Regions from separate parts of the Caballeronia sp. LjRoot31 genome, predicted to be linked through region 1. Evidence: riboswitches for the same ligand, from Rfam matches in the RefSeq annotation. Region 1 holds a riboswitch; the other holds the start of a gene.
The links. Region 1 has a riboswitch for cobalamin ahead of cobG (precorrin-3B synthase). Riboswitches for the same ligand answer to the same signal wherever they lie in the genome.
Positions count from the first base shown of each region.

Region 1 (3,644 bases):
CGGCGTCGACGGTGGCGAGGCGTTCCCTGAGATCTGCTTCCGGCAGCACGCCCGATAACACCGACAAACTCTGGTTCCGGTACACGAGCGGCACGCCCAACACGGCGACGCCGCCCAGCATGGAGCAGACACCCGGCACGACGTGCGCTTCGAAGCGTTCGGCCAAACGGTCATGCAGATACATGTACGAGCCGTAGAAGAACGGATCGCCTTCGCAGATCACGGCCACATCGCGGCCCGCTTCCAGATGATCCGCGATGCGGATGGCGGATTCATCGTAGAAGTTGCCGATGATCGTTTCATAGCAAAGCGGCGGCTCCAGCGCTTCGGTCGTGACCGGATACACCAGCGGCAAACGCGTTTGCGTCTCGTTGAGATGCCCTTCAATGATCCCGAACGCATTGCCTTTCTTGCCCTTCGCCACGAAGTAAGCGACCACCTGCGCGGAGGTCAGCAAACGCAGTGCCTTTACTGTTATCAGCTCGGGGTCGCCAGGACCGACACCGAGGCCATAGAGGCGTCCGCTCATCTATTCAGTCTCCGTTGCCAGTGCGTTCACGGCCGCCGCCGCCATCGCGCTGCCGCCACGCCGGCCGCGTAACGCGACGAAGGGCACGCCGCGGCTATCGGCGGCAAGCAGTGCCTTCGATTCCGCCGCGCCGATAAAACCCACCGGAAAGCCCAGGATCAACGCAGGTTTGGGCGCGCCCGCGTCGAGCATGTCGAGCAGATGGAAGAGCGCGGTGGGCGCATTGCCGATCACCACCACGCTGCCTTCAAGATCCGGCCGCCACAATTCGAGCGCGGCGGCCGAGCGCGTGTTGCCAAGCGCGCGAGCGCGTTCAGGCACGGATGGATCGTTGAGCGTGCAGATCACGCGGTTGTTTGCCGGCAATCGCGCACGCGTGATGCCTTCGGCGACCATGCGTGCATCGCAGAGAATGGAGGCGCCTTGACCAAGCGCTGAGCGGCCTGCCGTGCCCGCGCCGGGTGAGAACACGAGGTCATCTATCACATCCGTCATGCCACATGCATGGATCACACGCACGGCAAGTTTCTCGAGATCGGCTGGAATGGCCGAGAGGTTGGCCTCGGCGCGGATAGTCGCAAACGACGCGCGATAGATCGCCTGGCCGTCGCGAATGTAGTCAAGCATCAGAGTGGCTCCGGGCTAGCCAGCGGGCTGCCTGTTCAATGGTGAGATGGCGGGCAACGGCCTCAGGCGCATTGCCGTAAAGATCGTAGCGACCGGGAGCGACGGCAATCAAGGTGGTTTCCACACGGTGCGCCGCCGCGCATGAGCGCGGGCAGCCGCTAAGGTGGACGTTGCCTGCTGGTGGCATGGACCGCGCGAGAAGGTGCGCGTCGGCTTTGGTATCGGCGAAACTTTTCGCGCAGCCTTGCGAACCTGTACACGCAATCAGGCGCGCGAATGGTTCGTCGGGGTCTGTCGCGAGGCCGAGTGCAGCGAGTTGTTCAACCACCGCTTGGGCCTCGGCAGACGGAACATCGAGCAGCATGGCGCTTTGCCACGGCGTCATGCGTAATCGTGGCGCGAGATCGGCAAGTGCGAACAGCGTCGCGGCATCCAGGCGCCCGAGCGGGACTTGCGCACCAACGCACACGCTGTCGCCCGTCCCTTGACGATGCACGCCGAAACGCAGCCTTGCATCGGATATGGGACGGCGCCAGTGTTCAACGTCACGATCCAAAGGGAAACCAAGCTTCTCCTGAACGCGGCCAAGAATGTCTTCGATGGAACACGTCGTCAGCAGATCGCGCATTCTGGACTGCCAGGGCTGCGCGAGATCGAGGAAGGTATGCAACAGCGCATCGACCAACGCGGGGACGTGGCCGGTTTTCACCGCAGCCAACGCAGGCGCATCGTTTTCAAACCGCGGTGGACAGCCCGCAAGCCCGAATACAAACCGTTCCGCCGATATCGCTGAAAGCCAGACATCATGAGGATGATCGAGCATCGCAAGGCGCTCGCCACTATCCACCATCAACGCAAATTTCGGCGATAGCTCGTGCAACCGCGCGTCGCGCTGCATCTGCCCGATTAACGTGGAAACGAGCGATGCGGCGTCGAGCAAGGCGTGCGGATCGAGGCCCGCCAGCGGACTGGACATGACGTTACGCTGGTCGTCGGAACCTGGCGTGAGAGGGCCGAGTCCCGCGTCGACGAGCCGCGAGACGAGCACTTCCTGCGAGTCTTCCCTTACGCCGCGGATCTGCAGATTCGCGCGATTGGTCACGTCGATGAAACCTGAACCGAACGTCCGCGACGCGTGCGCCACCACCCGCGCCTGCGCCGCACTCAGTTCGCCCCATGCGAGGCGAATGCGGCACAGGCCGCCGTCACGCGCAGGCACAATCCGCATCAGCCCCGGGCAAGCCGACGGCCGCGATGCTTGCGGTAATAGGTGCATAGTAGTGAGTGGTTCGTTCAAAGCGTGACCCGTTCGGTCTCGCGCGGCGCCTCGAGCATGCCGGACCCTTTGAGAGGATGGCACGTTCGCGGCATCGGTACACCCCGCCCGATGCTGGCTTGCACGAAGAATTCCGGTCGGCAGGTCTCTTGGCTTGCAGGTCGCCGTCCGTACCGGCCTTCCCAGTCGAAACCAGTGGCAGTGGAGCGCGGACTCGCTGCGTACAATTGCGGGGGCAGCCACAGTTCTGCTGTGTTCCCTGTTAGGCCCGTAAGGGCACCGACTAACCGCGGTATTATGCCCGTTTTTGCGGCGGTTAAAGCGCATTGGCGGCAGGCCGGATGTGCTTTAACCGGATTGTCTCGACCACGTTGCAGACGCGGCGTAATCAGTGAATGAATCAAGCAGTGAATGAATCAAGCGAGGATCGGCGGATGTCACCGTGGTTGACCGTGGTAGGGATCGGGGAGGATGGCTGGCGCGGCCTGAGCCGGCACGCGCGCCAGGCGCTGCTTGCTGCCGATACGATTTTTGGCGGCGCGCGTCATCTCGCGTTGTTGCCCGCCCGGATTGGCGGCGAACGTCGCGTATGGCCTACGCCGTTCACGATCGCGTCGGTACTCGAACATCGTCACGAACGTGGACGGGTGTGCGTGCTTGCAAGCGGCGACCCGATGATGTTCGGCGTCGGCACGACGTTCGCCCGCGAACTGGCTGCGGATGAATTCAGCGTAGTGCCCGCGCCATCTTCGTTGTCGCTGGCCGCCGCGCGTTTGCACTGGGCGCTCCAGGACGTCGCGGTGGTGTCGCTGGTTGGGCGGCCGGTCGCGGCGCTCGAAACGCAGCTTCATCCCGGCGCGCGCCTGATTGTTCTAAGCGCTGACGCTGCGAGTCCCGCCGCGGTCGCTGGGTTGCTGACAAAGCGCGGCTTCGGCGCAAGCCGCCTGAGCGTGTTCGAGCATCTCGGCGGCGATGAGGAGCGCCGTATCGATCGCGTGGCCAGCGCGTGGACGGCAAGTGACGTGGCCGCGCTCAATCTGGTGGCGATCGAATGCATTGCAGAGAGCCACGCGCTGCGCTTGCCGCTGACGCCCGGTCTTCCCGACGATGCATACCGGCACGACGGCCAGCTCACGAAACGCGATGTCCGCGCGATCACGCTGTCGCGGCTTGCGCCCGAGCCGGGCGAACTGCTGTGGGACGTGGGCGCGG
Region 1 is NZ_CAXURX020000002.1:998,642-1,002,285, forward strand. Features, by position in the region: gene ACSQ8V_RS22865 (precorrin-2 C(20)-methyltransferase) at 1-529, opposite strand, end outside; gene ACSQ8V_RS22870 (precorrin-8X methylmutase) at 530-1,156, opposite strand; gene cobG (precorrin-3B synthase) at 1,149-2,432, opposite strand; cobalamin riboswitch at 2,555-2,731, opposite strand; gene cbiE (precorrin-6y C5,15-methyltransferase (decarboxylating) subunit CbiE) at 2,867-3,644, shown strand, end outside.

Region 2 (3,644 bases), on a different contig from region 1:
CGGCGGGAGATCGGCATGGTGTTCCAGAACTATGCGTTGTTCCCAAATATGAATGTGGCCGACAACGTCGCATTCGGGTTGTCCGTGAGGCATGTGGACAAGAGCGAGATCAAGCGCCGGGTGGGGGAGGTGCTGGATCTCGTGCAACTCGGCAGCCTGCACGCACGCGGGATCAATCAATTGTCGGGCGGGCAGCGCCAGCGCGTCGCACTGGCGCGCGCCATTGTGACGCGTCCTCGCGTGTTGCTGCTCGACGAACCGCTGAGCGCGCTGGACAAATCTTTGCGAGTGGACATGCAGGTCGAATTGCGCCGCATCCAGCGCGATGTCGCGATCACGACCGTATTCGTCACGCACGACCAGGAAGAAGCGCTTACGTTGAGTGATCGTGTAGGTATCCTGCGCGATGGACGATTGATCCAGGAAGGGACCGCACGCGAACTCTACGATCAACCGGCCAGCGAGTTCGCCGCCACTTTTCTCGGCGATGCCAACATTCTCAACGGTCGACTGGAGACCGGTGGCATGCGCATTAACGATGGCAGCTTGATTCGTTTCGGATCGCGCTCCGCTGTATCTGGTCAGATGAAGTGTGCGGTACGTCCCGAGAAAATCGCGCTCCAGCGTGCAACGGGCGCGGCCGCGCCGAGCGCGCATAACCGGCTGACGGCACAGGTTGCCCATCACGTCTTTGCCGGTGTGAATACAACCTATATGCTCGACTGGTGCGGCCAGCGGCTCAAGGTCCATGTGCAAAACTCCGGCGAGGACCTGATCCCGGTCGGCTCGCAAGTGACGTTGAGTTGGTCGCCCGACAGCACGATCCTGGTCCACTAAGGAGCTTTCAAGATCCGCATACCCTCTGGCGCGGGGCAGGGGATAGTAATTCCGTTCGTCCTGGGTCTAGTCCGGGAGATCAGGCACATGTCGGATCGGAGGTGGCGCGCTCAGAGTCCCACCCCCGACCGTCTCCAACGTGATTGCACTCAATACGCAAATATTCCGAAAGGTCGCTGGCGATAACCAGCAGGCATGAATCTCGTGCTGCCAGGGGCACCCGCACCGCCGGTTACTCAATAACCCCGACTTGATAGTGTCGATGGGGATTCGGAAGTAAAATGCGCGCATACGACTCGTGGAAGCTGGTGTAAATCCAGCACGGTCGCGCCACTGTGACCGGTTTCAGCACAAACCGGAAGTCAGACCTCGGCGTCGTATACCTCTTTTCTGACTTTGGGGCGCGCACTCCCCGGGAGACAAACATGACCGATGACCGATACTGCCCGCGATCCTGGCTTACAGCCAGAGCGGCATCCCCTCGATTGGCCCGCCTAGACCCACATAGACCCGCATAAGTGAATTCGGCTGCCCGCTTGGGGCGTGATCGATTGCGCAGGCGAGGTGGGCATCAGCGGTTCGCCAGGACCAGCACCCGAGACATGGGCGCATCTGCCGCGCGAGAGAACTCACCGCCACTTAAAAGTGCCTTGGCCGCTGCGCGTCATCGCGGGTTGATCTCGTCTATCGCGTGGACGGCAGGCCGGTGACGCCTCCAGGGAGGCCCGCGTTTCGTCATTGCCGCCATCCGAAATCGACATGCTGCGTTTGCGCTCGCAGCACGTCGTCCAATCTTCCAATAAAAAGGTTTTCCCCGTATGAAGTTCCGTCATTTCATCCTCACCTCTGCGTTGACGGTTTCGGCATGGCAGGTCGCGCAGGCCGCGGACGACTCGTCGTTTCCGCAGCCGGAGCAGCTTCCGGACGCAGCCACGCTGCCGAATATTCTCGTCACCGGCGACATGCAGCACCTGCCGCAATCGTTCGATCAACGCTATGCGTCGACGCAGGTCCTGACCCGCGCGGATCTCGACCGTTTGTCGCCGAGTGACCCGAGCATCACGCAAGCCCTCGCCACGTTGCCAGGCGTCACTATTTCACAAAACGGCGGCCCAGGATCTTCTGCTGCCGTCAGCATTCGTGGATCATCGGGAAGTCAGGTTGCGGTGTTCATAGATGGTATCCGCGTTGGTTCTGCGACTACGGGTCAAGCCGAGTGGGCCGACCTTCCGACCTCCGCCTTTGACCGTGTCGAAGTGATCTCAGGACCGGCGGCCGCTTCATTCGGTGCGGACGCGGTGGGCGGCGTCGTGCAACTCTTCACGAACCGCGCGGCCAATCAACCCAACCAGACTACGATTTCAACAGGCGGTGGTTCGAACAAAACGTTCGATACACAGATCCGCACTTCAGGCAGTATTTCGTCCACGGGTCCGCTCGCGGCACTGGCCGGACTGACCTATTCCTTGGGACTGCACGACTACAATACCGCGGGAATCGATGCGACCCAGCCCGGGGCTTACGGGCACGAGGATGGCCGCAACCCGTACCATGCTCAGGACGTGGATGCGCGTTTAGGCTATGCGCACGACAACTGGTCGATCTCCACATTCGCGCTCTATCACCGGTCCGATCTGTCCTACGACAATGCCGGCGGCGATAACCGGCAGCTTGATCATCAACTGACGACCGGCGTTGCGTTTCATCTGGACATCACGCCGTTCACGCAGTTTGACCAGTCTGTCGGCTACTCCACGGATCGACAGTTCCTCTATGCGAACAACCCGGCCATCCCGACCGATGAGATCGACTCGACGCGCTTAAGCACGTCGACCTCGCTGACCCATCAGGAGCGTGGTCAAACGCTCTTCAGTCTGCCACTGTCCGGTGAAACCAAGCTCGCCTACGACTTCACCCGCGAGCAAGCCTTCCTGCCGGTCGACATCCCCACGGGCGTGCCGACGCGCAACGATTCAGCCGTCTCGCTCCATCAATCAGTCACGCTCGGCGCGTTGACGGTGTTCCTGGCGGGACGCCACGAGATCATCCAGGGCCGGTCGATCAATACCGGCAATGTTGCTGTCGCTTATGCAATTACGCCGGTTTATACGGCACGCATTTCGTATGGCAACGCATTCCGCCTGCCGACTTTTAACGACCTGTACTACCCGGGTTACGCGAACCCTAATCTGCAGCCTGAGCGCAGCGATACGGTCGAGGCAGCGCTTGACGCGGCCTCTTCGTTCGGTACCTTCACGGCCGCTGTTTATGACACCCGCGTGCACGACCTCATCACTTACGACTCGGTGACCTTTCTGCCCGTGAATGTAGGCCGCGCGCACATTCAGGGCATCGACCTGTCGTACAAGGGCACGCTTGGTAAATCGACACCGGTCAGTCTCGCGGTCGGCATTTTGAATCCGCAGGATGTGACCGACCGGACGTGGCTCAACCGCCGTCCGCGTCAGACCGTCAGCCTGAACATCGATCACACATGGGACGAGTTTCACCTGCACGCGCTGAGCACGGGCATCTCCTTGCTTTACGGAGGATCGACCTACGACGACCAGTTCAACGCGACGTATCTGCCGTCGTACACAACCGTCGGGCTGCGTGCCGCGTACAAGGTCAATTCGCATCTCACCGTGTCCGCCAATCTGTCCAACCTCTTTAACCGGCAGTACGTCACCGCATACGGTTACAACACGTTGGGCCGGACGGCATTCGGCAAGCTCGCCTACACTTTCTAACCAAGAGAGCCGTTCAGCGGAAACTATTGCGTTAACCGAAGCACTCCCAAATTGCCG
Region 2 is NZ_CAXURX020000001.1:2,204,571-2,208,214, reverse strand. Features, by position in the region: gene ACSQ8V_RS09760 (ABC transporter ATP-binding protein) at 1-837, shown strand, start outside; adenosylcobalamin (AdoCbl) riboswitch at 1,111-1,263, shown strand; gene ACSQ8V_RS09755 (TonB-dependent receptor domain-containing protein) at 1,656-3,587, shown strand; gene ACSQ8V_RS09750 (VWA domain-containing protein) at 3,611-3,644, opposite strand, start outside.
Region 2: linked by a shared signal. The riboswitch ahead of ACSQ8V_RS09755 (TonB-dependent receptor domain-containing protein) and the one ahead of cobG (precorrin-3B synthase) in region 1 are both predicted to bind cobalamin.